Regions from separate parts of the Macrococcus psychrotolerans genome, predicted to be linked through region 3. Evidence: riboswitches for the same ligand, from Rfam matches in the RefSeq annotation. Region 3 holds a riboswitch; each other region holds the start of a gene.
What was found. A riboswitch is a leader RNA that binds a small molecule or an ion and turns the genes downstream of it on or off. The one in region 3 is predicted to bind thiamine pyrophosphate.
Positions count from the first base shown of each region.

Region 1: another riboswitch for thiamine pyrophosphate. It lies ahead of tenA (thiaminase II); the one in region 3 lies ahead of QA539_RS00715 (thiamine phosphate synthase).
Region 2: another riboswitch for thiamine pyrophosphate. It lies ahead of tenA (thiaminase II); the one in region 3 lies ahead of QA539_RS00715 (thiamine phosphate synthase).
Region 4: another riboswitch for thiamine pyrophosphate. It lies ahead of thiC (phosphomethylpyrimidine synthase ThiC); the one in region 3 lies ahead of QA539_RS00715 (thiamine phosphate synthase).

Region 1 is NZ_CP124591.1:1,799,972-1,807,671, forward strand. It holds gene yidC (membrane protein insertase YidC) at 1-802, opposite strand, end outside; gene thiE (thiamine phosphate synthase) at 889-1,524, opposite strand; gene thiM (hydroxyethylthiazole kinase) at 1,528-2,313, opposite strand; gene thiD (bifunctional hydroxymethylpyrimidine kinase/phosphomethylpyrimidine kinase) at 2,313-3,101, opposite strand; gene tenA (thiaminase II) at 3,101-3,769, opposite strand; TPP riboswitch at 3,831-3,926, opposite strand; gene QA539_RS09430 (LysM peptidoglycan-binding domain-containing protein) at 4,010-4,825, opposite strand; gene QA539_RS09435 (LysM peptidoglycan-binding domain-containing protein) at 4,945-5,823, opposite strand; gene QA539_RS09440 (single-stranded DNA-binding protein) at 6,067-6,729, opposite strand; gene QA539_RS09445 (YwpF-like family protein) at 6,935-7,366, shown strand; gene fabZ (3-hydroxyacyl-ACP dehydratase FabZ) at 7,435-7,700, opposite strand, start outside.
Region 2 is NZ_CP124591.1:856,712-864,411, forward strand. It holds gene QA539_RS04350 (glycogen synthase) at 1-264, shown strand, start outside; gene QA539_RS04355 (glycogen/starch/alpha-glucan phosphorylase) at 275-2,680, shown strand; gene QA539_RS04360 (GntR family transcriptional regulator) at 2,813-3,184, shown strand; gene QA539_RS04365 (DUF1648 domain-containing protein) at 3,186-4,283, shown strand; TPP riboswitch at 4,334-4,429, shown strand; gene tenA (thiaminase II) at 4,466-5,143, shown strand; gene QA539_RS04375 (PTS sugar transporter subunit IIC) at 5,322-6,332, shown strand; gene lepB (signal peptidase I) at 6,429-7,013, shown strand; gene QA539_RS04385 (alkaline phosphatase) at 7,167-7,700, shown strand, end outside.
Region 3 is NZ_CP124591.1:140,909-148,608, reverse strand. It holds gene QA539_RS00740 (DedA family protein) at 1-53, shown strand, start outside; gene QA539_RS00735 (TerC family protein) at 285-1,073, shown strand; gene QA539_RS00730 (hypothetical protein) at 1,178-1,588, opposite strand; gene QA539_RS00725 (GNAT family N-acetyltransferase) at 1,585-2,070, opposite strand; gene QA539_RS00720 (hypothetical protein) at 2,250-2,708, opposite strand; TPP riboswitch at 2,798-2,896, shown strand; gene QA539_RS00715 (thiamine phosphate synthase) at 2,979-3,560, shown strand; gene QA539_RS00710 (NAD(P)/FAD-dependent oxidoreductase) at 3,533-4,639, shown strand; gene thiS (sulfur carrier protein ThiS) at 4,620-4,817, shown strand; gene QA539_RS00700 (thiazole synthase) at 4,819-5,586, shown strand; gene QA539_RS00695 (HesA/MoeB/ThiF family protein) at 5,583-6,569, shown strand; gene QA539_RS00690 (YhgE/Pip domain-containing protein) at 6,765-7,700, shown strand, end outside.
Region 4 is NZ_CP124591.1:304,186-311,885, reverse strand. It holds gene QA539_RS01635 (DUF402 domain-containing protein) at 1-285, shown strand, start outside; one part of gene QA539_RS01630 (IS3 family transposase) at 390-660, shown strand; one part of gene QA539_RS01630 (IS3 family transposase) at 660-1,531, shown strand; gene thiC (phosphomethylpyrimidine synthase ThiC) at 1,635-3,350, opposite strand; TPP riboswitch at 3,415-3,515, opposite strand; gene QA539_RS01620 (hypothetical protein) at 3,568-3,984, opposite strand; gene QA539_RS01615 (dihydrolipoamide acetyltransferase family protein) at 4,092-5,399, opposite strand; gene QA539_RS01610 (alpha-ketoacid dehydrogenase subunit beta) at 5,410-6,441, opposite strand; gene QA539_RS01605 (thiamine pyrophosphate-dependent dehydrogenase E1 component subunit alpha) at 6,448-7,398, opposite strand; gene lpdA (dihydrolipoyl dehydrogenase) at 7,415-7,700, opposite strand, start outside.

The sequences.
Region 1 (7,700 bases), 380 kb from region 3:
GCTCATTCTCTTCGTGCGCTTCGATTAATGGTGCAATTTCTTCGTGCACTTTCTTCTTGTAGAACTTGTTTCCTAACCAAGTCTGTAACACTAAGAATGCTCCACCTACAGCCCAATATAATGGTAATGCTGCAGGAGAAATGGCTGACATCCAGACAATCATAATTGGCGAGATAAACATCATCATACGCATCTGTGCTTTTTGTTCTTCTGGTATGTTCTGCATAGAAACGTAAGCTTGTAATGCGTATACAATACCTGCGATAACTGTCATCGCGATATCCGTCTTCGTTAACTCAAACCATAAGAAATTCGGATACTGTGTGATGCCACCTTCAGTTGGATACTTCAATACATAGAATAATCCAGTGACGATTGGCAATTGAATTAATAATGGTAAACATCCCATGTTTAATGGGTTAATACCATTTTCTTTGTATAATGCCATCATTTCCTGGTTTGCTTCCATCTTCTCTTCTTGCGTGCGCGCACGCTTTACTCGTTCTTGAATCTCTGTCATCTGCGGCTTGATTAAAGCCATTTTCTCACGCATAACGCTTTGGTTCTTATATGTTTTCATCATAAATGGGAAGAGCGCTAAACGTACGATTAATGTAATCGCAATAATCGCAAGTCCGTAGTTATGTCCCATATGCGCCCCTAACCAGTGAATTAACTGGTCTAAAGGATGCACAAATGTATCATAGAAAAATCCATTACGGTTTGATTCTTTTGAATAGTCACAGCCAGATAAAATTATCGCTGCAGTAAATACTAGGAGCCATATCGACTTCTTTTTCATTTTTTCACCTCATAATATTATTCACATAGAGGTTATTTTATCATAAATCTAGGTATACATAAACAAAAACCATGATATTTTACTTTTTACTTATAATACTGTAAGTAATCTGTAACAACTTGCTTAATATCACTGCTTCTTGTAATAGATGAAATGGTAGAGATACCATCTGCTCCTGAAGCGATAATCATTTCACAGTTGCTACTTGTTATTCCACCAATTGCTACAATTGGAATGTCTTCATCATGGAGACGCATCTTACGTATCAGTTCAATACCACCGGGCTTTTTCGCATCACTCTTACTACTTGTTTCATATACAGGACCGACACCTATATAGTCCACATGTGTTAAATCTGACTGATCATACTCTTCAAAATTACCGACAGACAATCCTATGATTTTTCCGTGGAAGTCATCGATGATATTTTCTATCTTTTCATCACCCTGTCCAAGATGAATACCGTCTGCATCAATTGCTTTAGCAAGTGCAACATCGTCATTGACGATAAATGGAACTTTATAGTCTTTACATAGCTTAAATAAACGTTCAGCAAGTAGTTGTTTCTCTTGCCCCATCTTTGCTTTCGGACCTTTCTCTCTAAACTGAAACATTGTAATTCCTGCTTCAAGCGCTTCCTTTAGCACACGTTCTAAGTCACCGTCAGGAACGTCAGAAGTCCCTGCAATGAAATATACATGAAGCATCTCTCTTTTAAACATAAGCTACACTTCTTTCACACGTGATTCCTTTGCTATATCATCTTGTTGAATTAAATAGAGCTGATCTATTAAATTCACAGCAAAATGTCCTGGCAAGGTCCCATTAGCACTGTGCTCAGCACGTTCTGCCGCAATCGTATAAGTCGCAATTGCTTCTGTTAATAATGCTAATGAAGGTTTAGTTTCATTATATATGAAACTTGCAACAACTGCTCCTAATAAACATCCTCCTCCTGTGACTTTCGTCAGGAGCGGTGTCCCATTTTCCACTAAAGCGATTTGTCCATCCTGACAGATTGCATCAACCGCACCGGTTACGATAATCGCAGTATTGAACTTATCATATGCTCTTCGCGCAACGCTTTCAGTCGATAGCGATTGATCTGCATCTGTCCCTTTCATTGCGGCATCTTCTGTTAATGCTGCAAGCTCTGACGCATTCCCACGAATGACACTAATATGATGCTCGTTCAGCAATTTTAAGCAGAAGTCTTTACGAAACTTAGATGCACCACAAGCGACAGGATCAAGTACGATAGGTACATGATGTTTATTTGCAAATGCAGCCGCTTGTAACATGTTTTCCTTATCCCCTTCTTCAATTGACCCTATATTGATCAGTAACGCACCAGCATACGCTAAAAACTCATCCATTTCTTGACGTTCTGTCGCCATCGCAGGGCTTGCACCAAGTGCGAGCAGACCGTTCGCTGTAAAGTTTTTGACGACATCATTCGTAATACAGATGATCAACGGGTTGTCTTTACGAAGTTGAGTGAGTTTTGTCATTATTCAACCTCCTGAAACTTAAAGTGATTTACTGGGCCCTGGCCATGACCAATTCCAGGAGTGTACTTAATGGCCATATCCATATAGCGCTTCGCTAATCGCACAGCATCTTCTATACTCTTCCCTTTGGCAAGTTCTGCTGTGATGACAGCTGAATAAGTACAGCCCGTGCCATGTGTGTGCTTCGTATTATAACGTTCTCCAGGCAAAGTAATTAATCCCGTCTTTGTGAAGAGATAGTCTGTCGCATCTCCCTTTAAGTGTCCACCTTTGATAAGTACGCTTCGAGAACCAATTTCATCGATAAATATTTTTCCTGCACGTGAGATATCTTCTTCTGATTCCACCTTCATTTCAACAATTTTCTCTAGTTCAGGTATATTTGGTGTCACCACTGTCGCAATATCCAGTAATTTTGTACGCACAGCATTTTGACCATTTTCATCAAGCAACAAATCTCCACTTTTAGCCACCATCACAGGATCGATGACATACGGGATGTTATAACGTTCTATATACGGCCTCACCACGTCCATCACTGCACTTGTTGCTAACATCCCTGTCTTTACTGCATCCGGAACAATGTCTGAATATACACTTTCAAGTTGTTTCTGTATAATGTCCACAGGCTGGTTAAAGACATCCTGCACGCCTAATGTATTCTGTGCAACAAGACTTGTTACTACACTCATCCCGTATACGCCGCGTGACTGAAAGACTTTCAAGTCTACTGTCGTCCCAGCACCTCCTGTAGGATCGGTTCCGGCAATCGATAATGCTGTTTTCATCAATAGCCCTCCCATGTTTCAATGTTATAGGACATATTAAAGAAGCGCTTCTCATGAATACAGCTTTCAACAAAGTTCTTTCTTAATATATTTAGTTCTTCATCAGAAGCTGTTTCACTGAACTCATCTACCCAGCGATCTAAATGACCGATAAGCTCATCCATATTTGTACAATAAAAGTCGACCCAAGGTTTTAGCGGATTACCTTCCAGGTCATTACGTTCAGCAATCTTTAGTGCCAGCTGCTGATAGACATATGGACAAGGTGCCATCGCACATATCGTAAAGCTCGCATCACTATAGCGGTAGGCATTGTAATACATATGCTTAATATAATGATCACTTGATGGATACCATTCTCCTTCTTCAATCACTGTCTTATAATCAACACCTGCATAGTCTGCTAATGTATAGTGCGCATCCACTTCACCATTCATAACAAAATCGATTTGGCCGAGTAAGAACTGAATTCCTTCTCTATCATTAAGTTTCGGAATAAGTAGGCTATATATCTTTGCAAACTCGTTTAAATATAAACTATCTGCCTTTAAGTAATGTTTTACTGCTTCTTTCTTTAGATCCCCATGAATAATACCTTGAATAAAAGGATCATTATAAATCGATTCAATAATCGGTTCTACTTCTTTTTTCAACTGTCTCGTAAACACGTTATCCCTCCTAAAAATAAAAACCTATCTCCTGATAGGAAATAGGTTAAATACACATAACGGGTACTTAGCACGACTTTCCTACGCCGGCATTATCCGGATCAGGTAAAGGGTTCGGCAAAAGCCGTCTCAGCGCAAGGCACCCCTAGTGTGTATATTAATATTAGTGTAACGAAGTTAATGGATTAATGCAAAAAAAGAACTTTAAAGTGAATACACCTTAGAGTTCTAATATCGTTACTATAAACGTGCCCCACATACTGGCCATGGCTGCGCACCGCGCATATTGTATAAAATTTGAGCACGTTTCGTTTGCTCTGCTGCAGAAGCTTGGTGTGGATAACCACTTCCACCGACACCACGCCATGTCTGTAAATTGAACTGATACATTCCATAGTAGCCATTTCCTGTATTAATTGATGGATTGCCACCAGATTCACATCTTGCTAATGCTGCCCAGTTTAATCCGTTGTTCACACGAACAGCCGGTGCTTGTGTCCTTGTCGTAGTCACACGCTTTGTCGTCGATGCCTTATAAACAGTCTGTCTTACTGGTGCTTGGTATGCTGACTTAGCAACAGCACGTTTAACTGGTGCTTGATATGCTGTTCTTGTAACGGGTGCAGCTGCTACAGCCGGTCCATTAACCTTCAATGTACGTCCAGCAATAATTAAATCTGAATGCAAACCATTCCATGCTTTAAGCTGCGCAACAGATACACCGTAACGTGATGCAACCTTGCCCAAAGTATCTCCAGGAACGATGCGGTAATATGAACCTGTAGTTACAGGTGCTGTGTATGCAGATTTATATGTTGATTTATAAGTATTTCGTTTTGTTGTATTCTCATTAATATTTAATACTTGATTCACATGAATTAAGTTAGATCTCAATCCATTCTCATGCTTTAATGCTTGAACTGACGTCCCATAGATTTGAGAGATTTTCCATAAAGAATCCCCACTTTTTACTCTATATTGTGCTGCATCCGCTTGAGTCGCTGCAAATGTTCCACCTACTGCAAATACTGTCGTTACCGCTAAAAGTTTTTTCATCTGGAAAAGTCCTCCTAAAGATTATCTACAATTTTTAATACGTTAACTACATTAAAATTTCATATTTCATAGGTTGCAACAATATAAAAGATTAAGTGTTATGTTAAATTTCTGACTAATTAATACGCCGTTGACCACTGAGAAGCTCCAGCAGTTTGATATAATATTCTTGCACGTTTCCATTGTTCTTCAACTGAAGCATTTGCAGGATTTCCTGTTCCACCTACAGATGCCCATGTTGATGGTGAAAATTGGAATAATCCGTAATATCCAGATGCATTAACAGCATTAGGGTTGCCACCTGATTCACGTTGTGCGATAACGCGTAAATGTGCATCCATTGATGAGTTTCCAGCAGGAGCTGCTTGCTGGACTGGCTTTTGTGCTGCTTGTTGGACCGGTGCTTGCTCTACTGGCTTTTGTGCTACTTGTTGGACCGGTGCTTGTTGCACTGGCTTTTGTGCCACTGGTTGCGCTACTTGCTCTTGTGCTACTTGTTGGACTGGTTGCTCTACTGGTTGTTGTGCTGCCGGTTTAGCTGTTTGCTCTGGGGCTTTGACTACCGGTGCTTGATACGCCACTGGTTGTTGTACAGTTACTGGTGCTTGCTGAGCAGCTGTTTGCGTAACGATTTGTCTTTTTTCCTCTTTATCAACAACAATCAGTTTACCTACTTTAAGATTTTTATTTGTTTCAATATTGTTCCATCTCTTTAAATCTGCAACTTTAGTATCAAACTTTTTAGCGATCTTCTCTAAAGTGTCTCCTTTTTGGACTTCATATTTACCTTTAACTAATACTTCTAATTTTTGATTCGGTAAGATGATATCTGATTCTATTTTGTTAATTTTTTTAATTCTTTCAACTGTAGTGTCATATTTATCTGCGATTGACCAAAGTGACTCCCCATAAGTTACTGTATGTTCTTTTGCATCTGCCTGTGCTGAAATTCCTGTAGCTAAAATTGCCATTCCTGTAAGTGCAGTAATTTTTTTCATTGTGAGTGTTGCCTCCGATAATTTTCTTAATTTATATTAATAATTATATTTGTCTTTTATTGAATGATATAAATTTAACACGTATTGATATTTCTTTGGTTACAGGAAGATGATTTATAATTACAAATATATTACAAAAGCATATCAATTTAACATCGAACCCCCCAGTAGCGTTCAGCACAGCGCTACTGGGGGGTATGGGGTGTATTTGAATGAGGGTTAAATGTGAGTAATGAAATGGTGTTAAAATGGTGTACTGGAGTCTGTCACATCTGATACAGATGTATTTTCTGTTTGATTGCCGTCTTCTTGAAGCTCTTCTTCACTTTCAGCTGACACATCTTTTTGATCTTCATTGTTTGTTGCAACTTTAATAATCTCATCTGCCTGAGCAGCATACTCACTCGGTGTCTTTTCTTCTCCACGTTCTATACCAAAAAGTTTACTATTCCATCGTTCTTCTGCAGTAGACTGAATAAGCTGCTCTGTACCTTTCACAATAAGATTCTGAGCTACTTTATCTTTAATTTCATCCGGTAAGCTGTTCCATACAGCATCCGACCTTGATTCATTCTTCTCAGCTTTATTTGCTCCGATATTTGGTAGAAACTTAATATTTTCAACTAAAATTTCAGTAGAATAATGCGTCTTTCCTTCTTTCTCGTAACGATTGCTATGGAATTGACCTGTTATACAAACAAAACTTCCTTTACTACAATATCTTCCTATATTTACAGCGGTCTTGTTAAATGCTTTGCACATCAAAAAATCCGTCGAACGCTCACCATTTTTAGAAACTCCTCGATCAACTGCTAAAGAAAAAGTAGCGATAGTCGTATTATTTGCTACTTGTCGTAACGATGGATCCTTTACTAAGCGTCCAGCTACAATCGCTTTGTTTATCACATCTTCACCTCCTTTCCCATAAACTATAGAGCAAAAATTAAACTTTGAAAAACTGCAGTAATTTAAAAATTGTATAGAAATCTATATAATTTTTTAAAAACTGAGCAAATATATTAAAAAACATCTTAAAATTAACTTAATTTTTTAAATATTGTAATTTGAAAAATTTATTCAAAGAATTATAATAGATAATGGAGGGATATACATGAAAACGTTCAAAGCAATTAGATTTCAGCTCGTTGAAGATGAAGCGATTAAGGAATACACGTTGTATGATGGGGTAATAATAAACAAAGAAAATAGCGGGACAGGTTGGCTACTTGAAATATTGATCGATGAAATTCATCTGGAGACGATGGAAACCTATATGCACAACGAAACTATTCTTGATACACGTATAGTTATTACCCGTGCCTCCAATGACCCTGCAATGTTTGAATCTACAATTAAGGACATTCAGAAGTTGAATGATAAGATTTCTGTAATCTTCGAATGCCATATTTACACGTTGAGACAGACATATGCAGAAAAGCTATTAGAGCAATTGGTAAACGAAGGTTTATCTGGCCAGGCTCTAATTAAAGCATTTAATAGAAAGATGCAGTCAAAACCAAAATTAAAAGATGAAAATGAATAATAAATAAACACCCGAACGATACAGAAATACCATCGCTCGGGTGTTTTTATTTTACTGTTCTAACTAACCTACTTGTCGATAATCGCAAAGCTTATTTCACAGCTACAAGCGAGCTTATCTCCGACTTTCGCCGTAGCGGTACCTTTACCAATAGGACCTTTAACACGTGTCATCTCAACGGATAACGTTAACGTATCTCCAGGCGTGACTTGAGATTTAAAACGACACTTATCAATCCCTGTAAACATTGCAAGTTTTCCTTGATTCTCTTCTAGTTTCAACATTGCAACTGCACCGACTTGTGCCAGTGCTTCTACTATAAGAACACCGGGCA
Region 2 (7,700 bases), 720 kb from region 3:
CTGATCGCGCTGCAATATCGCTCAATTCCAATAGTTCGTGAAACAGGGGGACTGAAGGATACCGTCATTCCATTCAATGAAGTGTCGATGGAAGGTACTGGATTATCCTTTGCCAACTATAATGCACATGAATTATTAGATAGGCTTTATGCATCATTATTAATCTATCATGATGAAAATAAATACAAAGCTCTGATTAAGAACATCACAAAAGTGAATCATAGCTGGGATGCTTCAGCACGACAATACTTAGACATCTATTAAGGAGACTTCAATGAAAACATATACAAAATCAGAATTTCGTAAAGTATTAGAAACTAAGTTGATGAATAAACGTACTGCAACCTTGGAAGAGTCTACAGATAACGATATATTCTACGCAATATGCTCTATATTAAAAGATGAAATTAATCAGGCAGGAGTGGATACTAGACATCATAACATTGAAGCTAAAAGACGCCAGATTAACTATCTATCGATGGAATTTCTGATTGGAAGATTAATTGAAAGTAACCTATTGAATGCCGGACTATTAGATGTATGTAATGAAGTACTGACTGAGCTCGGTCGTGACCCTAAGAAAATTTATAGTGAAGAAAATGATGCTGGATTAGGAAATGGTGGTCTTGGTAGACTTGCTGCGTGTTTCTTAGATTCTATCGCCTCTTTAGGATATATGGGAAACGGTTTTGGTATACGTTATCGCTATGGGTTATTCGAACAGCGTATTGTTAACGGTACACAAATTGAATTGCCAGATAACTGGTTACAGGAAGTATACCCTTGGGAAACAAGAAGAATAGAGGAAGCAGTGCCTGTAAATTTTGGAGGTCAAGTCACTTCAGAAGTACTTGAAGATGGCAATCTTAAATTTACTTATAGTAACCAGGAGACAGTACTTGCAGTGCCATATGATGTAGGTGTTGTAGGATATGATAATGATAATGTCAATCAGCTGCGTCTTTGGAGTGCTGAACTACCACACGACACGATAGATCATGGAGATAACAAGAATCGACTTGAGCATATGCAAAGTGTAGAACGTATTTCAGGTTTCTTATACCCTGATGATTCAACTGAAGAAGGTAGATTCTTACGTCTCAAGCAACAGTATTTCTTAGTTTCATCTACGATTCAGACGCTGATCAATCAATTCAAAGAACGCTATCAGCTGCCTGTAACAGACTTCCATAAGTATCATTGTATTCAGATCAATGATACGCATCCTACATTCGGTATTCCAGAACTGATGCGTATTCTGATGGATGAAGAAGGGCTCGGATGGGATGACGCGTGGCACATTACTACGCACACATTTGCCTATACGAATCATACAATCATGCAGGAAGCGCTAGAGAAATGGCCAGTATATCAAGTTCAGAATGTTAACCCGCGTATCTTTATGATTATCAATGAAATCAATGAACGTTTCTGTAAGAGTGTATATGAAGCACATCCAGAAATGCGTGATAAGATTGGTGATCTTGCAGTCATCAGTAATAATGTGGTTCATATGAGCAAGCTTGCTATCGTCGGTTCTTTCAGTGTGAACGGTGTAGCTGCGCTCCACTCTGAAATTATTAAAGATTATACATTTAATGATTTCTATAAGCTGACGCCAGAGAAATTTAATAATAAGACGAACGGTATAACGCATAGAAGGTGGTTGATGACCTCTAACCCTGAGCTGTCAAACTTAATCAGTGATACTATCGGAAATAACTGGGTGAAACATCCTCAGGAATTAACGCAGTTGATGCATTATTATAATGACGATGCTTTCCTGGATCGATTAGCTGAAGTGAAGCTGCACAATAAAAAAGCACTTAAAGAGGTCATCTACAATAAGACAGGCATTGAAGTAGATGAACATTCTGTATTTGATGTGCAAGTGAAAAGATTACATGAGTATAAGCGACAATTATTGAATTTACTGCGTATTATCTACCTCTATAATGAAATTAAGCGTAAGCCGTCTATAAAAATACAACCGATAACATTTATCTTTGGTGCCAAAGCAGCACCGGGATACCATATTGCTAAAGAAGTGATCAAACTGATTCATGCTGTTGCAAATGTAGTTAATAATGATACAGATGTTGATAATAGAATTAAAGTTGTATTTCTAGAAAACTACAATGTGACATTAGCTGAAGATATTATGCCGGCAGCAGAAATATCAGAACAGATTTCAACTGCATCGATGGAAGCATCAGGGACAGGTAATATGAAGATGATGATGAATGGTGCGATTACACTTGGTACGATGGACGGTGCGAATGTTGAAATTGCTGAGCTTGTAGGTAAAGAGAATATCTTTATCTTTGGTTTAAGTTCTGAAGAAGTCATTAATTATCAGTTAAATGGTGGCTACCGAGCAGAGGACATCTATAAGACGGATTCACGTGTGAAAAATGCGATGGACGCGCTTATCAATGAACAGTTCGGCAGAAACTATGCATTTAATGACCTGTACTACCATGTACTGACAAACAATGATCCGTACTTCCTGCTTAAAGACTTTAACTCATATGTTGATATTCATTTGACTGCGATGGCAACATATCAGGATAAGAGGAAGTGGAATCAGATGAGCTTGACGAATATAATGAAGTCGGGTCAATTCTCTAGTGACCGAACGATACAGCAATATGCGACTGATATTTGGAAGTTGAATTAATTAAGGGCTGAGACGATAAAGTCTCAGTTTTTTTATGGAAATTTCGCCATCATCTGTTATACTAAATATATAACAGAAACTTTTTATTTTGTATTTTAAATTGTTCTATAATATGTATAACAAAAAGGGGTGTTGACAATATATATTGAATTAAATGAAGGGAGCACGACTCCTGTATATTTGCAGCTTGCGAATGCGATAATTGCGAATATAGCATCAGAAAATGCAGTGCCATATGATGCGTTACCTTCAAGCAGAAGTTTAGCTCGTGGATTACAAATTAACATGCATACTGTGAATAAAGCATACCATTACCTGGAAGATAAGGGGTTGATACTCGTTCAGCCTAAGTCAGGTGCGATCATTCATCCGGATGCATTGAAGGCTGCTACGAAAGCCGAACAGGAAGATTTGCTGGAACGATTAAAGCCGATAATCGATGAAGCGAAATGCAAGCAGGTCGATATATCAGACTTATTAAAAAAATTAGAGGAGCGTGAATAATATGGAAGCCGTTATTACAACTATTATCTTACTTTGTACAGGTCTACTCTTTTTACTGAATGCACGATATATCAGAAGAAATATTCTCTTTAGTGTGTATGTTCCGGACAGTAAGCGTAATGATAGTAAGGTGAGAAATATTGCGCAAACGTATAAACGAAATGTATTCATTATCAGTATATTATTTGCAGTTATTCATTTATTGTTGAGGACGATATTACAATCTGAATTGCAGTTTATCCTGTTTACGATACTTATATTCCTATTGATTATCGCAATGATCTGGATATATAGAAGTGCATTTAATCAGATGAGATCTTTAAAAGAAAAAGAAGACTGGATGGCAGACATTAAAATGTATAAAGCTGTAGATACAAGTTTAATGGATGAAGAAAATTCGACGACTTCATACTTCTATATGATACAATTCGTAATGCTCATGGCAGCGGTAATATATGTTGCAATGAACTATCATACAATACCTGACACAATTGCGACGCACTGGGGGCTTAATGGTGTACCGGATGATTGGAGTGATAAAAATATAATAACTGTATTCTTCCCTTCAGGCATAGCACTCTTTATGATATTTGTGTTATGGGGTTCAAGCAAAGGGTTATCACTTTACCAGTCAAATGTGAGTCCGGCAAACAAAGAAGCTTCGAAAAAGTATGCGACAGATACGAAGCGCAATAACGAGATGTTACTGCACGTCATATCATTTATTATGACAATTTTATTTATCTTCATTCTCGTAAGACCTGTTCTGTTCGGGAAAGAATATATGCCACCTTATATAATGGAAAGTATTATATTTATATCAATTGTCGTGGTGATATTTGGTATTATTCAGCAGATTAGCAATGATAAGAAGTATCGTGCCTCAGCCGCTTTAAATGATAAAGCACCGTATCATAATGAAAAAAATTACATATGGGGACTGTTTTATTATAATAAAGAAGATGATAACGTGTGGGTACCAAAATTATCTGAATTTGGGATGACACTCAATATGGCAAGACCAGCTGCATGGTTTATCGCATTTATGATTATTGTGTTTCCTATAATACCGATAGTGATTATGATTATAATGACTTGAGATAAATATTTAATATGATACGATTATACTATACTACAAATAAAAATAAAAAATGTCACTAGGGGTGCATTCGTGCTGAGAGGAGTAATCCGACCCTTTGAACCTGTTTGGTTTATACCAGCGTAGGGAAGTGCTTAATGCCTATACCTGCGTATAGGCATTTTTTATTGAGGAGGAATAACATGTTTACTGAGCGCATATTAAAGCGTGTCGAACCGATCTGGGCTTCTTATCTGGAACATCCTTTCGTTAAGGGGCTAGGTGATGGTTCGCTTGAGAAGGAAAAGTTTCAGTTCTGGTTAAAACAAGATTATGTTTATTTAATTGATTATGCTAAATTAATGGCGATCGGGAGTGCGAAGGCACCTGACCTGCGTGTGATGGGCATATTCTCTAAACTGCTGCATGGTACGTTGTTTATGGAGATGGATTTACATCGCAGCTATGCGAAACAGTTTGGCATTTCTGAAAGTGAATCAGAAGCAACTGAAGCGGCATCAGTGAATACAGCGTATACGAGCTATATGCTGAACCATGCACAGCGTGGTGGTGCCGAACATGTTACGGCGTGTCTGCTTGCGTGCGCATGGAGTTATAACTATATCGGGAATCATTTAGCGGAGCAGGACGGCGCATTAGATGATAATAATCCATATCGTGACTGGATTGAAACATATTCAGGGGAAGCATTTACGGAACTTATGAATGATGCAATTGCACTGATGGATGAGCTTGCTGAAGGTATGCCGGAGCGTGTACTTGCAGATTTAGAGGAGATTATTGTTAAAACAAGCTACTACGAGTATATGTTCTGGGAGATGTGTGAATTTAAAGCACATTGGGACATTCCAGTGAAGTAAGTTGTAATGTTAGAATAGTTAAAGTCAGAAGCTAAGCGGATGCTTAGCTTCTTCTTTATTATTTATTTAAAAAGAAAATTTCGAAAAGTGTGAAATGTATACGACAACAATCGATTATTTTTTGTTACTATAATAAGAACACATATATATATTATAAAAACAGGAAGGGATTGTTGATGTGGATATTTTGATTGGAACAGGTTTCTTACTCCTTGTCCTTGTGCTGTTTACGTTATTTACGTATAAAGCACCATCTGGTATGAAGGCGATGGGGGCATTAGCGAATGCCGCGATTGCAACATTTCTTGTCGAGGCGTTTCAGAAATACGTTGGTGGAAATATATTCGGAATAAAGTTTCTAGAAGAATTAGGAGATACAGCCGGAAGTCTCGGTGGTGTAGCAGCAGCTGGTTTAGTTGCTTTATCTATTGGTGTATCTCCCGTTTATGCACTCATTATAGCAGCAAGTTGTGGGGGCCTTGATTTATTACCCGGGTTCGTTGCAGGGTATGTCGTTGGTTATGTTATGAAATATGCTGAAAAATATGTGCCTGAAGGTGTTGATCTAATTGTAGGAATTATTATTATCGCGCCGCTTGCACGTATGCTTGCAATGCTTGTTACACCATTAGTAAATAATACGCTAATTAAAATTGGTGAAGTGATACAGCAATCTACAGATGCGAGTCCGCTGGTTATGGGATTTGTGCTTGGTGGTATTATTACGGTTGTAGGAACTGCACCACTGAGTTCGATGGCTCTAACAGCACTACTTGGTCTGACAGGGTTACCGATGGCGATTGCTGCAATGGTATCATTCAGTTCAGCGTTTATTAATTCAACGATGTTCTATAAATTAAAGTTAGGAGATCGTGCCTCTATCTTAGCTGTTGGCATCGAACCGTTATCACAGGCAGATATTATATCCTTAAATCCTGTACCGATCTATTCTTGTAACTTTATCGGTGGTGCACTTGCGGGTATGGTTATTGCACATTCTGGAATGATTAATGATGCACCTGGAACAGCGAGTCCTCTAGCTGGATTTTTAGTGATGTTCGGCTTTAACGAACCACTTCAGATTATTGGATGGGGTAGCGTTATTGCGGTAATCTGTCTAATTGTTGGGCTAGTAGGAAGCCGTATATTTAAATCTTATCCTCTGCGCAGGAAATCAGAATTTATATAATTGGTTTATACATCTAAAGTATGGCAGTATGACATTATCTTTTTATATATTATTAATGGTATAATAGCATAGAATTTTGAAATAAGGAGATAACATATGTTAAAAGAGATAAAAGAATGGATCATATCAATACTTGTTGCACTTGTCGTTTTCTATATCGTACATACATTTTTATTTGCAACGTATGCAGTCAATGGTGACTCTATGTTCCCGACGTTTAAGGATAAAGAGCGCGTGATTATCAATAAGATTGCGACAAAGACAGGTAGCATTGATCGTGGAGATATTATTGTCTTTCATACAGATACTAAAAATGACTATATAAAGCGATTGATTGGTAAGCCTGGCGATACGGTTGAATATAAGAATGATAAACTCTATATAAATGGACAGTATATTCAGGAAGATTATTTGAAAGAAAATCGCAAGAACAAGACGAATGAAAAGCTGACGGATGATTTTACTGTAGATATGTTAGTAAATGCGGACGGTAATAAGAAGATTCCTGAAGGTAAATACCTGGTATTAGGAGACAATCGGGAAGTCAGCCTTGATAGTAGAAGAGAATTAGGACTTATTGATAAAAGCGATGTCGTGGGTAAAGTAGCTCTGCGTATATGGCCATTTGATGCGTTTACGCGTTATTTTTTCGAAGACAACTTTGATAAAGTGAATAAATAAAAATGGTTGAGACGATTTTAGTCTCAACCATTTTTATTTACATATATTTATTAATCCTTAATAAATTATTTACAAAGGTATTATAATCTCTTAATAATTGATTGTTAATCTAAACAAGTAATAAAAATTTCTTTTACATTTGGAGGAATATTAATGACTAGATTTCGTTATATTACAGCTGGAACATTAGCTGTATCTACAATTTTATCTGCAATTGCACCGACCACTGCATTTGCGGGAGGAAAACCTTTGCCACAAAATAATGGTGTAAAATCAGAGGTCGTTCAATGTGGCAATAAACAGAAACCAAAAAATGTTATCTTTATGATAGGTGACGGCATGGGTCCTTCTTATACTTCAGCATATCGATACATGGAAGATAAGGAAGAGACACATGAATTAGATCCAGTTGCTTTCGACCATTATTTACTAGGTGCACAACGCACAATTGCTGATGATGATCATGAGAATATTACAGATTCAGCATCTGCAGCGACAGCGATGAGCGCCGGTACTAAAACTTATAATAATGCAATCGCTGTTGATAAACAGAAGAAAGAAGTAAAGACTATTCTTGAGCAGGCGAAGGAAGTAGGTAAAGCTACGGGTTTAGTTGCGACAAGTGAGATTACACATGCGACTCCTGCAGCATTTGGGGCACACGACATTTCTAGAAAGAATATGCCG
Region 3 (7,700 bases):
TGGCAATACTGATAACTGCAGTCGTTATCTATCTGTATAAACGCAAAAAATAATTACCATTTCATTAACATGGTAAATTAAAAAAATATGTGCTATAGTTATATCAAATCAATCGAATATCCTAAGACTTATGTCGAAGGGGAGTAGCTAAGGGGTAACCCGATTATAATGTCGTCATTACGAAGTACACACTTCCGGCATTATAAGAATGTACATTCAGCGAGACCTTTGCCAATACTTTTTGGCATGGGTCTTTTTATATTCAAAATTTAAGGAGTGAACATATGGATCCAAGTATTTTATTAGCATATGCATGGGTAATTGTCGTATTAGTATTATTAGAGGGGTTGCTAGCAGCAGATAATGCCATCGTAATGGCAGTAATGGTAAAGCACCTACCTGAAGAACAAAGAAAGAAAGCTTTATTCTATGGTTTAGTCGGTGCATTTGTGTTTAGATTAATTGCACTATTCTTTATTACAGTACTTGCGAAGTACTGGTGGATACAAGCAGCTGGTGCAGCATACTTGCTATTTATGTCCGCGAAGAGTTTATACACATACTTTAAAAAGAAAGATCACGCAGATGATCCATCCGTACCGAATATTGCTGAAGAAGAAGGTAACGAATCGAAAGGCAGCGGTTTCTGGATGACTGTACTGAAAGTTGAGTTCGCAGACATAGCTTTTGCGATCGACTCAATGCTTGCAGCAATCGCAATTGCTGTTACACTACCTCACGTTGGTCCGGATTTTATGGGACTTAATGCAGGACAATTTGCAGTAATGTTTACGGGAGGAATGTTAGGTGTTATCTTAATGCGATTCGCTGCAACATACTTCATCAAGTTGCTTGAGAAATATCCAGGACTTGAAGCAGCAGCATTCGCTATTGTAGGATGGATCGGTGTGAAACTTGTTGTACTGGTGCTCGCACATGATTCGATACACGTATTACCACATGATTTCCCACATTCATTACCATGGCAGTTAATCTTCTGGGGTGTACTACTTTCAATATTAGCAATCGGCTTTATTACGAGCGCAAGACAGAACAAGAGAAGTCATTCATAATGAAATATGATATTCTATAGGCAACAAATGATATGAGAGAATCGTACTCTATAAAGACTATGATAAAACCCCAACATTTATATGTTGGGGGTTTTATCGTATCATCAAATTCTGATAATAGACTCCTTTTCTAATAGTCTTATCTGATTTTTTACATATTCAATATTTTCCTCTTCTATAATATCAAAATCAGGTTCATCCAGAATTTGAAGAAACTCTTCTAATAATTCTATATCGTTAAAAGATGTAAGCTCTAACGAACGCCAGTAATGATAATAAGCTGCATCATATGCATCAACTTCATAGTTGAAATGAAAATGGTAAATACTTGCGACCATTTCATGATATTCTACTTCATCTTTAAGATGTGCAATATTTGATAAGTATTTCATCAAATAATAATCTTGTACTTCATGTTCCATAAAATACATAAGTACATCATTTAACTTTTTGTCCATAATCATCTCCTGCACTTCTTCAGGTAAACGTTTAAGAGCTATATGGAATGTATTCATAATGTTAACCTCATTTTTACCGACTTCAATATGTGACTGTCAAAATCATCTTCAAATTCGTCCTGTACTAAAAAACCAAATTTTTTATAAAAATTATAGCCAACCTTATTTTCTTTCTCTACTACAACGTCTATAAACTTTATTCCTTCCATCTGTGAAATTCCATGCTTTATAAGCGTGCTACCTATCCTTAAATTTTGGTAGTCCGGGAGTAAGTAAATAGCAGCCAGTTCAGCTATACCATTCTCATCTGGTTTGCTGAAATTTGCAAAGCCTACAACTTGATCTTCGAATTCTGCTACATACATTTTCGTCAACGCTAACCTTTTTTCTAACATAGATGAACTGTAGGCCATCTCTAAAAAATTATCTTGTATATGAAGCGGTATTATTCCTTCATATGTATCATGCCAGCTGAGTTTTGCAATGTGTTGTATCTTTGGAATATCATCTTCAGTCATACTTCTTATTTTAGAATTCATGCTATCCTTCCTTATATCTTTATAATTATTTATAAAAGTTTATTTTATGGTTAATCTATACATATTGAGTTGTTGGAATGACAGGCATGTCTTAATCTTTCTTCTAAGTATTTGATATTATAAATTATTAATATTTATATTTTTGTAAGCAAATAAAAGCCACTAATCAAGCCGCTTCTTTATTTCACTAACGCTAAAGCACATTCCCCGAGAAATGTTTTAGATACTGTAACACCTGTTTTTGTTTCGTTCAGTCGGATATATCCTGCTGATTCATAGTCTTTAAGATAATGAATCAGACTTTCTTCTGTCATCTCTGCATATTCATGTGCCATTAAATTTCTAAGTCTGTCTAGTGTAAGTTCGACGTCTTTATAGATTTCAATCGTATACATTACATATTTGAAGATATGCACTTCTTTATGTGCGATTTCGTTCTCTATATCTAGTGATTCCTGTTCATCGATTTCTCTTAATATTTCTTCAGATGTCATGCGTTCTTCTTGTAATCTACCCATCGTTACTTGTTTTAATTGTGCTTCATCTATATCATCTCGTTCACCGTTACTCATATTTTCACGCAGTTCAGCGTGTTCATCTAGCAATGCTGCTAATTGTTTTTCATTTATTTCATTCATTTTTACATCCCCTTTCTTTTTCTATTTTATCATTTAAATTTAGAAGTTTGAATTATCAGCCATTGAGTGCTATTCTTAATTACATAATCGAATATGGCTAGGGGTGCTCTTAGAGCTGAGAAGACTTTGTCTGACTCTCATAACCTGATTTGGATAATTCCAACGTAGGGAAGCAGTTATCATTTATATAATTATAAATATTTATATATTTTTTATATATTTTGACCACCCGTAGTTTGTTTGCGGGTGGTCTTTTTTTGGAGGTTGCTTATGTTTTATATGATTACACCATTCGTGGAACCGAGTGATGCTGTTATACAGTCGATTGTGGATGTAGAAGCTTTGATTGATGGTGTGATTCTACGTCTAGATGCGTGTGATGATGCGCTGGATGTATTTATTATGCAGTTGAAACGGCACATAGATCCTTCTAAGATTATTGTGCATAATACACCTCATTTGATGATAAAGCATGGTCTGACACGCATCCATTTTAAGGAGCGTGCTGGTGATGCGATAGCATTCAAGCAACAACATCCTGAATTTCGTGTCGGTATGAGTGTGCACAGTGAGGACAGCGTGCGCCTGATTGATGGCGTGCTTGATTACTGTATATTCGGTCACGTCTTCCCTACGCCTTCAAAGCCAGGTCTCACACCTCAAAGTGCGTCTGTAATTGGCACAGTACTTTCATATGATATCCCGATTGTTGCAATCGGTGGTATCGATGAACATACGATACATCAGCTTGATACTCGATTTAGTGGATTCAGTGGTATTCGTTTGTTTCAGCATAAGGCACATCTTGAGCACGTTCGAAAGGAGTGGTTGTTACGAAATTCGATGTCTTAATTATCGGTGGCGGCATTATTGGCCAGAGTATATGCTATCACTTAAAACAAGAAGGTATTTCGATTGCCATTATTGATGATTTTAGTAGATGCAGAGCGACGCATGCTGCTGGCGGTATGCTTGGTGCACAAAATGAATTTTATTCTGATTCCCCTCTCTTCCAGTTTTCTATGGAAGGGCAACATATGATGAAAGATTTTGCTGATGAATTGGCACATTTAGGTTATGTAATCGATTATCAGCAGCATGGTTTATTAAAGATTGCTTCACATGGCGAGCATGAATCTTTACTTCAACAGTATGATTTTCTTAATGCACAGTTTAAGACAACAGAGTTAGTTAAAAATCGTTTGGATGAGTTTGCACATGGTTATATCCGCAATCATGACCTTGCGATGTGGATTCCGACAGATGGACAAGTCAATGCTGTTAAATACCATCAGGCACTCATGACATTAAATGAAGATGTTACGTTTATTCACGATCGCGTAATAGACGTGAAAGCAAATGATGGATTTAATGTGCGTACCAGCTCGCAAACATATGAAGCACAGCAAATCGTCGTTGCAGCAGGTATGTATTCAGGTGACATCCTTAAATCTCTTGGTATCCATCTTGAAATGCACGGTGTAAAAGGTGAAGTGATGACGATACATCACCATACATTAGATATGAAAGAGACATTGTTCCAGACAAATGGGCATTATATCGTACCGAAGTCAGATGATTTATATGTGATAGGTGCAACGACATCGATGAATGGTGACAATACAGTAAGTGAAGAAGGTATCGACTGGCTAAAAGAAATGACGCTGGACCTATTACCAGAACTCATGAATGGTGAAATTGTCGATAGCAGATGCGGCTTTCGTCCCGATAACCCACTGCAGCGACCAGTAATCGATGAGGTCCGTGATAATCTATTTGTCGCAACCGGTCATTATCGTAATGGCATCCTCTTATCGAAGATTACCGGAGCACTGATGCATAAACTTATGTTCGATAAACAGCATCCGCTTGCAATGAAATATAAAGATCATTTTAAACTGGAGGATATACATGAAACTATACTTAAATGATGAATTGTACGAAACACAAGAAACGATGCTTGTTCCATTTTTAGAAACTTTGAATATCGATTTAAAGCGTGCGGTTATCGTAATCGATGATATGCCCGTACAAAAAGACAAGTGGGATGAGACTGAAATTAGACCAGAACAACGATTAGAATTATTAGAATTTGTAGGAGGCGGTTAATATGCTAAAGATTGGACCAATAGAACTTGAATCGAGACTCATCCTTGGTACAGGAAAATTTGAAAATGGTGATATACAGCGTGAAGCGGTAGATGCAAGCGAAACGAATGCATTAACGTTCGCTGTGCGACGCATGAACCTCTATGATAAAGACTTACCGAATCCATTAGAATCTGTTGATTTAGATAAATATATTACATTCCCTAATACAGCCGGCGCTAAGACTGCAGAAGAGGCTGTAAAAATTGCTGAGATCGCCCGAGCTGCAGGGATGTGCGATATGATCAAAGTTGAAATTATTGGGGACGGTAAAACATTATTACCCGATGCGATTGAGACGTATAAAGCGTGTGAAATTCTGCTAGAGAGAGGATTTATTGTCTGTCCTTACATTCAATGTGATGTTGTACTTGCGAAGAAACTTGAAACGCTTGGTGCACATGCAATAATGCCACTCGGCTCACCTATCGGGACAGGTCTAGGTGTTAATGATGCCTTGAACTTAAGCTATATTATTGATGCCATCAGTGTACCTGTTATTGTAGACGCAGGTATCGGTTCACCAAGCGATGCTGCATATGCGATGGAGCTTGGTGCAGATGCCGTGCTATTAAATACAGCAGTGAGTCACGCGAAAGACCCTGTGAAGATGGCTGAAGCGATGAAACTCGCAGTTCATGCCGGTTTCCTTGGCGCTGCTGCCGGGAGAATCCCTAAGAAATATACAGCACAAGCATCGAGCCCTACGGAAGGCCTGGAATTTCTATGAGTCGCTATGACAGACAAATAAAAGCATCACAGTTTGGTGAACAAGGTCAGGACAATCTTTCAAAATCTAAATTTCTTATCATTGGTGCAGGTGCGCTCGGAAGTACAGTCAGTGAAATGCTTGCACGAAGCGGAGCCGCAGAAATCATTATATGTGATATGGATATTGTAAGTTTGTCTAATCTTCATAGACAAAGTTTATATGATGAAACAGATGTTCACCAATATGAATTAAAGGTGGATGCTGTAAAACGTCATCTTTCCCGTATTAATAGTGAAGTAACAGTCACCGCTATCCCCGAAGAGATTACAGGTGATAACTTGAAGCAACTGCTTGAAAAGTTTCAACCAAAGATTGTGATTGATGGTACAGATAATTTTAATACACGTTATGTCATCAATGATATTTGTCACCAACTTAGAATACCTTGGATCTACGGTGCTTGTCTCGGGTCTAAGGGAACAGTCTATGCCATAGATTATTCAGTTGCATGTCTACGTTGCCTACTACCCGACCCACCGGATACAGGTCAGAACTGTTCATTAGAGGGAATACTCCCTCAAACAGCACATCTTACTGCTAGCTTACAAGTTTCAGAAGTAATGAAATATGTTGTAAAGGGTCGCTTCTCTAATCACTTCATTACATTCGACAGTTTTAATATGAAATTTAAATCAACAGAGGCAACATTTTTCCGCAATAACAACTGTAAAACATGTGGAACGCATGATTATCCAGCTACTACGAGCAATACTCACTATATGACTAAGATGTGTTACGGTAAATACTCTATCAAGTTGCCTAGTAATATCTTCCATAAAGAAATACCAAACACTGTAAAATCAACACCTTTATTTAAAATAATTAAAGTAGATCATGTAACTGTACATTTGTTGAAAGATGGACGTATTATCATTTATGATGTATATAGTAAAGCAGAAGCAAAGTCAATCATTTCTAGCCTTTTCACTATATCAGTATAATTTAATGGGTAAAATTATACTCCTCCTCCTTAAGTAGATTCAATGTTTTTTAAATTTATAATAAGAATGGTCACATAATTACAAATCAATTGTATTTTACAGTGTCATTTGTTATATTAGTATATGCTATTTCAAAATTTGACAATGCCAAATGAATGATTTTTTTTACTATACTAATATAAAGAAGGAGATTAGATGAAAAACGCCTTTCAACTCTTTTTACATGATTTAAAAAACATTAAACGTACACCTTCGTTTATCATACTATTACTTGGATTATCAATCTTACCGTCGTTTTATGCGTGGTTTAATTTGAAGTCTTCTTGGGATCCATACTCCAATACAGAATATTTAAAGGTTGCTGTCATTAACCACGATACTGGCGCAGAGGTCCAAGGCAAGAAAGTAAATGTCGGTAATCAACTCGTCACCAACTTAAAAGAAAATAAAAAGTTCGGATGGGTATTTACAGAAGATTTAAAAGAAGCGAATAAACAGCTAGAATATGGGAATTACTATGCTATCATTCATATTCCAAAGCATTTCTCAGATGACGTTACGAGTATACTTCGCAAAAAGCCAAAACGTGCACATATCGATTATAAAGTGAATCAAAAAATTAATGCCATTGCACCTAAAATGACTAACGCAGGGGCAACAGCCATCACACAATCACTGAACGAAAAATTTGTAGATAGTGCAACAAAAGCGCTACTCGATGAAAGTAATCGTGTTGGAATTAAGATAGAAGATAAATTACCACTTTACCATAAAATTGAAAACTCAGTATATGAAGCAGAAAAAGCAATTCCTGAGATGCAAAAATTTAAAAAAACAGTCAATAAAATTGATAGCCATCAAGGTGATATTACAAAATACGCTGATGAGTTCTATCAACTCAGTGAGTTTGAAGGCAAAATCAATGATGGTGCGGGAAAATTAATTAAAGCAAATGAGCATGCCGCAGATATTAACGCTGCTGGGCAAATGATCATCAATATTAATAACAATATGCCCCAAATTGAAAATGCGCTACAAAAAGCAAATACTATTGAGCAAAAGTTCCCACAAATCAATGATGCTGTCGCTAAAGGCATTCAGGCTACGAGCACAGCTCAAAGTGCAATCACT
Region 4 (7,700 bases), 160 kb from region 3:
AAGACTTATCAGCCGGTCAAGATATTTTGTAACATTTCTTCTCCTTGTGAGCGCGATACAGATGGGAACATTGCTTATCTAGACTTAGATCTAGACTATGTGAAGACAGATAGTGACGAATGGATCCTTAGAAATAACGATATGTTCCTGGAAAATAGTGCAAAGTTCAACTATCCATTTCAACTCGCAAATTTCGCACTCGTTTCTTTACAAGAACTGAAAAATAATATTGAAGCAGATAAATTTCCTTTCAATGTACAAAATTTCAATGACTATATAAAATAAAGCACCACCCCGGTCTGGTGCGCTAACCCCATGATATGGGAGTAAAATAAAAACACTTTCGTTGAATTCATATTAAAATGAATTTATACGGAGGTGTTTTTTCTATGAAAAGAGTGGCATATTCAGTTGAAATAAAATATAAAGTAGTAGAAATGAAACTTAAAGGATATAGTACAAGAGAAATAATGGATGCTTTAAATATTAAAAATGAATCTCAAGTTAAAGTGTGGTGGAAATGGTATAGAAATGGGGAAACACATAGATTCAATCAACAAGTAGGTAAACAATATTCCTACGGAAAAGGAAATGAAGAATTGAGTACTGTTGAGACGCTAAAAATTGAATTAAAGCGCAAAGAAGTAGAAAATGAAATTTTAAAAAAGTACAAGGAATTGGAAAGGAAGTGGTCCCAGAGGTAGTTGTTGAATTAGTAAATGAATTGAAATCTAAATATACAGTGAAAGTCATTTTAGAAACTTTAGATATTCCAAAATCAAATTATTACAGATGGAAAAACAAAGATTTCAGTATATCTGAGGATGAACGAGAAATTATAGAACTATGTAAGAAACATCGTTTTACATATGGTTATAGAAAAATAACTGCCTTGTTAAATAGAAAAAATAATAAACCAATTAATCACAAAAAAGTACAAAGGATTATGCAAAAACATAATTTAAATTGTAAAGTACGAATGAAAAAATCGAAAAGACCAGGGAATGCATATTATAAAACACATAATCTATTAAATAGAAACTTCAAAGCAGAGAAACCTTTAGAAGTACTTTTAACAGATATCACTTATTTACCCTTCGGGAATACAATGTTGTATCTTTCATCTATCATGGATGCTTACAATGGTGAAATTGTGGCATATAAAATCGGTAATAAACAAAATCAAGAATTAGTAAATGAGACATTAAAACAACTTCAATTGGAACCAGGTACTATATTACATAGTGATCAAGGAAGTGTTTATACTTCTTATGAATACTATGCCCTATGTACAGAAAAAGGCATTACCAGAAGCATGTCCCGTAAGGGAACGCCAGCTGATAATGCCCCAATAGAATGTTTTCATGCCTCTCTAAAGTGTGAAACATTCTACTTAAACAGTGAGCTTAGAAGCTCTAATACCATTGTAATAGATATTGTCGAAAATTACATTGAAAACTATAATAAAGTTAGAATTCAACAAAAACTAGGCTACTTATCCCCTATAGAATATAGGAAATTAGCAGCCTAGAAAATAGTGTTTTTATTGAGCTCCCTTAGTAAGGGTGCAGTGCCCTGGTATAAGGGTGGTGCTTTTATATATGAATAAACTGCGCTCCGATTCACAGCAAATTCTAAGAGTAAATTTCACTACCTTGTGCTTTGAATTTATCAGCCATTTCCTGCATTCCTTTATCTTTACGTAAATCATGGGAAATACGCATCGAACAGAATTTAGGTCCGCACATACTACAGAAGTGTGCGACTTTCGCCGCTTCAGCAGGTAGTGTTTCATCATGATATTCCTTCGCACGTTCTGGATCTAGCGACAAATTAAACTGATCGATCCAGCGGAATTCAAAGCGTGCCTTACTGATAGCATTATCTCGTTCATCAGCACCTGGTAAGCCTTTCGCAAGATCCGCTGCATGTGCAGCAATCTTATATGTTACAACACCTGTTCTTACATCATCTTTATTCGGTAGTCCGAGATGTTCTTTCGGTGTAACATAGCATAGCATCGCTGTTCCGTATGAACCGATGTTTGCAGCGCCAATCGCTGATGTAATATGGTCATATGCAGGTGCAATATCTGTCGTCAATGGTCCTAACGTATAGAATGGTGCTTCATTACAATAGAAATCTGCAAGTTCCTGATTCTCTTTGATCTTATGAAGCGGCACATGTCCTGGTCCTTCTATCATCACTTGAACGTCATGTGCCCAGGCAATCTTCGTTAGTTCACCAAGCGTCTTCAGTTCCGCCAACTGACTTTCATCGTTCGCATCATAAATTGAACCTGGTCTTAAACCATCACCAAGTGATACTGCAATGTCATAAGTCTTTAAGATTTCACAAATTTCTTCAAAGTGTGTGTATAAGAAGCTTTCTTCATGATGAGCTAAACACCACTGTGCCATAATCGAACCTCCACGTGACACGATACCAGTCAGACGATTTACTGTCATCGGCACATACCTTAACAATACACCCGCATGAATTGTAAAGTAGTCTACGCCCTGTTCAGCTTGTTCAATCAACGTATCTCGATACACTTCCCACGTTAAATCTTCAGCAATGCCATCCACTTTTTCTAATGCTTGATAAATAGGTACTGTTCCAACAGGTACCGGTGAATTTCTCAGTAAATATTCACGTGTCGCATGAATATTCTTACCTGTAGATAAATCCATAATCGTATCGGCTCCCCAATGTGTCGCCCACACCATCTTTTCAATCTCATCTTCGATAGATGATGATACTGCAGAGTTTCCGATATTCGCATTAACCTTCACTTTAAAGTTCTTACCAATAATCATCGGTTCAGATTCTGGATGATTAATATTGTTCGGAATAATTGCTCGCCCTCTTGCAATCTCACTACGTACAAATTCAGGATCGACGTTCTCACGAATCGCGACAAATTTCATCTCTTTCGTAATGATTCCTTGCTTTGCATAATGCATCTGTGTCACGTTTTTGTCATCACGCGCACGTTTTGGATCATACTTAAATGGCGTCTCTACAAACTTATTATGCGTGATATCTTTAAAACCATTATCAACCGCAAGTACTCTGCGTCCTGTATATTGTTCTACATCGTCACGGCTATCAATCCATCGTTCACGTAATTTAGGGATACCGCGCTCAACATCAATATTATATGCATCATCGTGATATACACCACCCGTATCGTAGACAACAACTGGTGCATTGGAAGTAGTGCCTTGATCTGTCACAGTATCCGTTAATGTAATTTCACGGAAAGGTACTTTAATATCCGTATCCTCGCCCTTACCCGCTCTAAAGATTCTCTTACTTGCTGGAAATGACTTCTTCAAATTTACCATACAAAAAAACCTCCTAGTTAGATTCATTACTAGGAGGTGAAGTTTCACGACAAAAAAATATCATAAGTATACACGCTCGCTTCCCTACGCTGGTATTAACCAAACAGGTTCAAAGAGTCAAGGATATTCCTTTCTCAGCTCATAAGAGCTCCCCTAGCAATCGTCTTATTAAGTTGTACACATAAACAATATCACTGATTTGTTCATGTTGCAAATATTAATTAAACCAGCTACGCACGAGCTTCTCTACTTCTTTCGTTTCATCGATCAATGATTTCATCATATCGATATCAGCTTTATCACCAAGAAGATCTTCAACGGCTTTTGTATCCAATACACGTTTCACTGCATCTGCAATGAAAGGCTCTTCTGTATGTGTAGCTTGCGCGTTGCTTGTCTGTTCATTGCTTTCAGTATGCACATCTTCTGCAAATTTCGATTCTAATTGCTTAGGGTTATTAAATGCCTCAATAACCTCCATCAGTGCAATACGCAGATCATTATATTCTTTGATATTCTTAAGATCATTCAAACGTTGTTTCACTTGTTCATTCTGCTTTAAATATTTCACTGATTGAACGGCACCAAAACCAACTGCACCGACAACGATTCCACGTTTAATCCATTTGTTCATCGTAATTCCTCCATTAAGTCAATTACCTTTATTATACGTTAAGTCGCTGAATTATACATCTTTTGTGCATGTTCAAAATAATATAGAGAGGGCTATGCCCTCTCTATCTACAATATCAGCAAATATGGATGCTCGATAAATGTTTTAATACGACTCAAGAATTCCGCTCCATCTGCACCATCTATAACTTGATGATCAATAGTGAGACTCAGAGGTAACATCTTTTTCTCATACGGTTTGCCGTCTTTTAATGCTACTTCACTTTGTAATGAACCAACCCCTAGTATCCCAACTTCCGGTGCGTTAAGTACCGGTGTAAAGTATTCTATACCGCCTGCACCGATATTTGTGATGGTAAATGTTCCATCCTTCATTGCACCTTGAGACAACTCTCCATTTCTCGCCGCAGCAGATAAAGTTTCGATGGCACTTGAAATTTCACCTATAGATTTACTTTCAGCGTTATGGATCACTGGAACCATCAGTCCATCTTCCAGACTTGTTGCAATTCCAATATTCACATCTTTATGATGGTATAACTTCTCATCACTGTAAGTTGCATTCATTCTTGCATCATCTTTAAGTACTAATGCAACGGCTTTTGTAATCAGTGCGGTAACTGTTACTTTAATATCTAATTCATTGTTGCTAACCTCTTTTTTTAACTTCTTATTAAATTTCAGCAACGCATCTGCTTCTACTTTTTGGTGCAACGTTAATTGTGCGGTTGACTGTAAACTATGCATCATGTTGTCAGCAATCGCACGTCTCATATTCGATAATGGCTTGCCTTCTGCCGTTACTTGAGTAGCTTCAGTAGACTCAGTCGTCGAACTTACTTTTACGTGATCAATTGCTTTTTCTATATCTCTCTTTGTGATTCTGCCATTACCGCCAGTCCCTGTAACCTCTTCAATTGAGATGTCATTGCTTTCAGCTATTCTACGGGCAAGTGGGGTAATAAAGATTCGGTTGCTTTCAGAGTTACTTTGTGATGTAGGAGTGTCCTCATCGCGTGCTTTCTTATTCAATTCATCCTCATGACTTCTATTAAAGCTAGGAGATTTCTCGGCCGCATCCTTTATTGCGGCTCTTTCATTCGTTTCTTCACCTGATTCACTTATCGCTTCATCATCAGTCGATTGATTTGAACGTTCAGGAGACTGGTTATCCTCTAATGAGTCTCCAACCAATCCCATCTGTTCTCCAACTTTAGCTCTGCCTCCAGCTTCCACTGTAATTTCTGTTAAAATCCCATCTTCAGGTGCTTCAACATCTAAAGTTAGTTTTTCAGAAGCAATCATACAGACCGCTTCTCCTTTTTTCACTTCATCTCCGACTGATTTGTACCACTCATCTATAGTACCTTCTGTCATTGTCATTCCTAATTTCGGCATATTTATTCTTGAACTCATGAATCACACCTCACTTTCTTAAGTCTTGAATTATTTCATCTGCTTCTTCTAGAACACGTTCTTTACTTGGAATATATAGTTTCTCTAAATTTGATGCAAATGGCACTGGTGTCGCAGGTGCAGTAATTACTTTGACAGGTCCGTCTAAATAATCAAAAGCTTTATCGCCGACGACAGCTGAAATACTGTGCCCTGTACTACTCTGAGGATTTGCTTCATCAATCACGATAAGGCGGTTCGTTTTCTTCACGGAGTTAAGTACTGTTTCTTGATCCCATGGAGAAACAGTAACTAAATCAATAACTTCGACTGAAATATCTGCAGCTTCCAGTTCATCTGCAACTTCTAGAGCAATTTGGACCATCTTACCGATTGCAACAATCGACAAGTCTTCTCCTTCTCTAATAATCTTCGCTTTACCAATTTCCACTGTATAATATTCTTCAGGCACATCACCTTTCATGCCATATAAAGTTTTATCTTCAGAAAATACGACGAGGTTATCATCTTCTACTGCAGCTAAAAGTAAGCCTTTCGCATCATAAGGATTTGATGGCACCACAACTTTTATTCCAGGTATCGCACCAAACATTCCGTATAATGATTGACTGTGCTGAGCAGCAGCAGAAGCGCCTGCACCATGAACGGTTCTCAAAGTCATCGGAATCTTAGCTTTGCCACCAAACATATAACGCATCTTTGACCCTTGGTTCAGAAGTGCATCTAACGCATATCCGATAAAATCATTAAACATCAGTTCAACAATCGGTCTCAGCCCTGTAGCTGCTGCACCAACTCCTGCACCCACATAGTTCTGTTCTGCAATTGGTGTATCAATAACCCTCTCACGTCCATACTTACCGACAATACCTTTCGTTAAACCGAATACACCTCCCCAAGCTTCATCGCCTTCAAGATGTTCAATCGTATTCCCACCGGCAACGTCTTCACCTAACAGAATGACTGTATCATCTTTCTCCATCGCTTGATCAATAGCTTCAGTTACTGCAGCCATATAAGTAATTTCTCTACTCATTATTATTCCTCCTTAATCTGCATAAACATCTTCAAGTAAAGATGCTTCATCTGGTAATGGACTATTTTCTGCAAATTCAACCGCTTCTTTTATTAACGCTTTTGCTTCGTCTTCAATTTTTTTGGCTTCCTCTTCAGTAAACCACTGCGCTTCAAGTGCCTTATCTTTAAAAATCGTAATCGGATCTACTTCACGTAATTCATCTTTATCCGATTTATAACTTTGGTTATCTCCTTCAAAATGTCCATAATTTCTATATGTTTTACATTCAATCAATGTTGGGCCTTCACCTGCTTTTGCTCTTTTCACCGCTTCTATCATTTTTTCATTGACAGCAGTTACATCTTTACCATCCACTAGATGACCCGGCATATTATATGCTGACGCTCTTTCCGCAATTGTTTCTGAAGCAGAAGCATAACTATGAGGGGTTGCTTCGCCAAATCCATTATTTTCACAGATAAAGATAACAGGTAAGTTTAAAATCGATGCGAAGTTAAGCCCTTCATGGAAAGTACCTTCGTTAGATGCACCATCTCCAAAGAAACATACTGCAACAGCATCTTGCTTTAACGTTTTTATCGATAATGCTGCACCATTTGCTAATGGGAATCCTGCACCTACAATACCATTTGCACCAAGTATTCCTTTTTCAACTTCAGCAATATGCATAGACCCCCCTTTCCCTTTGTTCAGGCCATCTTTGCGTCCAAATATTTCCGCCATCATTCCGAGAATATCACAGTCTTTTGCAATCGCATGACCATGTCCTCTGTGTGTACTCGTGATGTAGTCATCATCCGTTAATTCTGCACAAGCGCCTACTGCTACTGCTTCTTCACCGGCATACAAGTGAACAAATCCAGGGATTTCCCCTGTTAAGAATATTCTATGCACTTCATCCTCAAATTCACGGATTTCATTCATTTTACGATAAACCCATAATGCTTTTTCTTTTTCCATAATTAACTCCTCCTACTTAAGGTTTATGAATTGCTAAATCAAAATAATCTAGACTCGCTTCTCCAATAGATTCTGAAACTGTTGGATGTGCAAATATTTGATCTTTCATTTCAAATACCGTACCTTCTGATTCTTTCACTGCGAGTATGGTACTGATTAATTCGGTCGCATGCGGACCACAGATGACAGCTCCTAGAATTTCTCCATACTTTTGCTCACTGATAATCTTTACAAAGCCCTGCGTATCGCCATAAGCCATTGCTTTACCATTTCCTGAGAGATCATATTGATAAACATGTGCA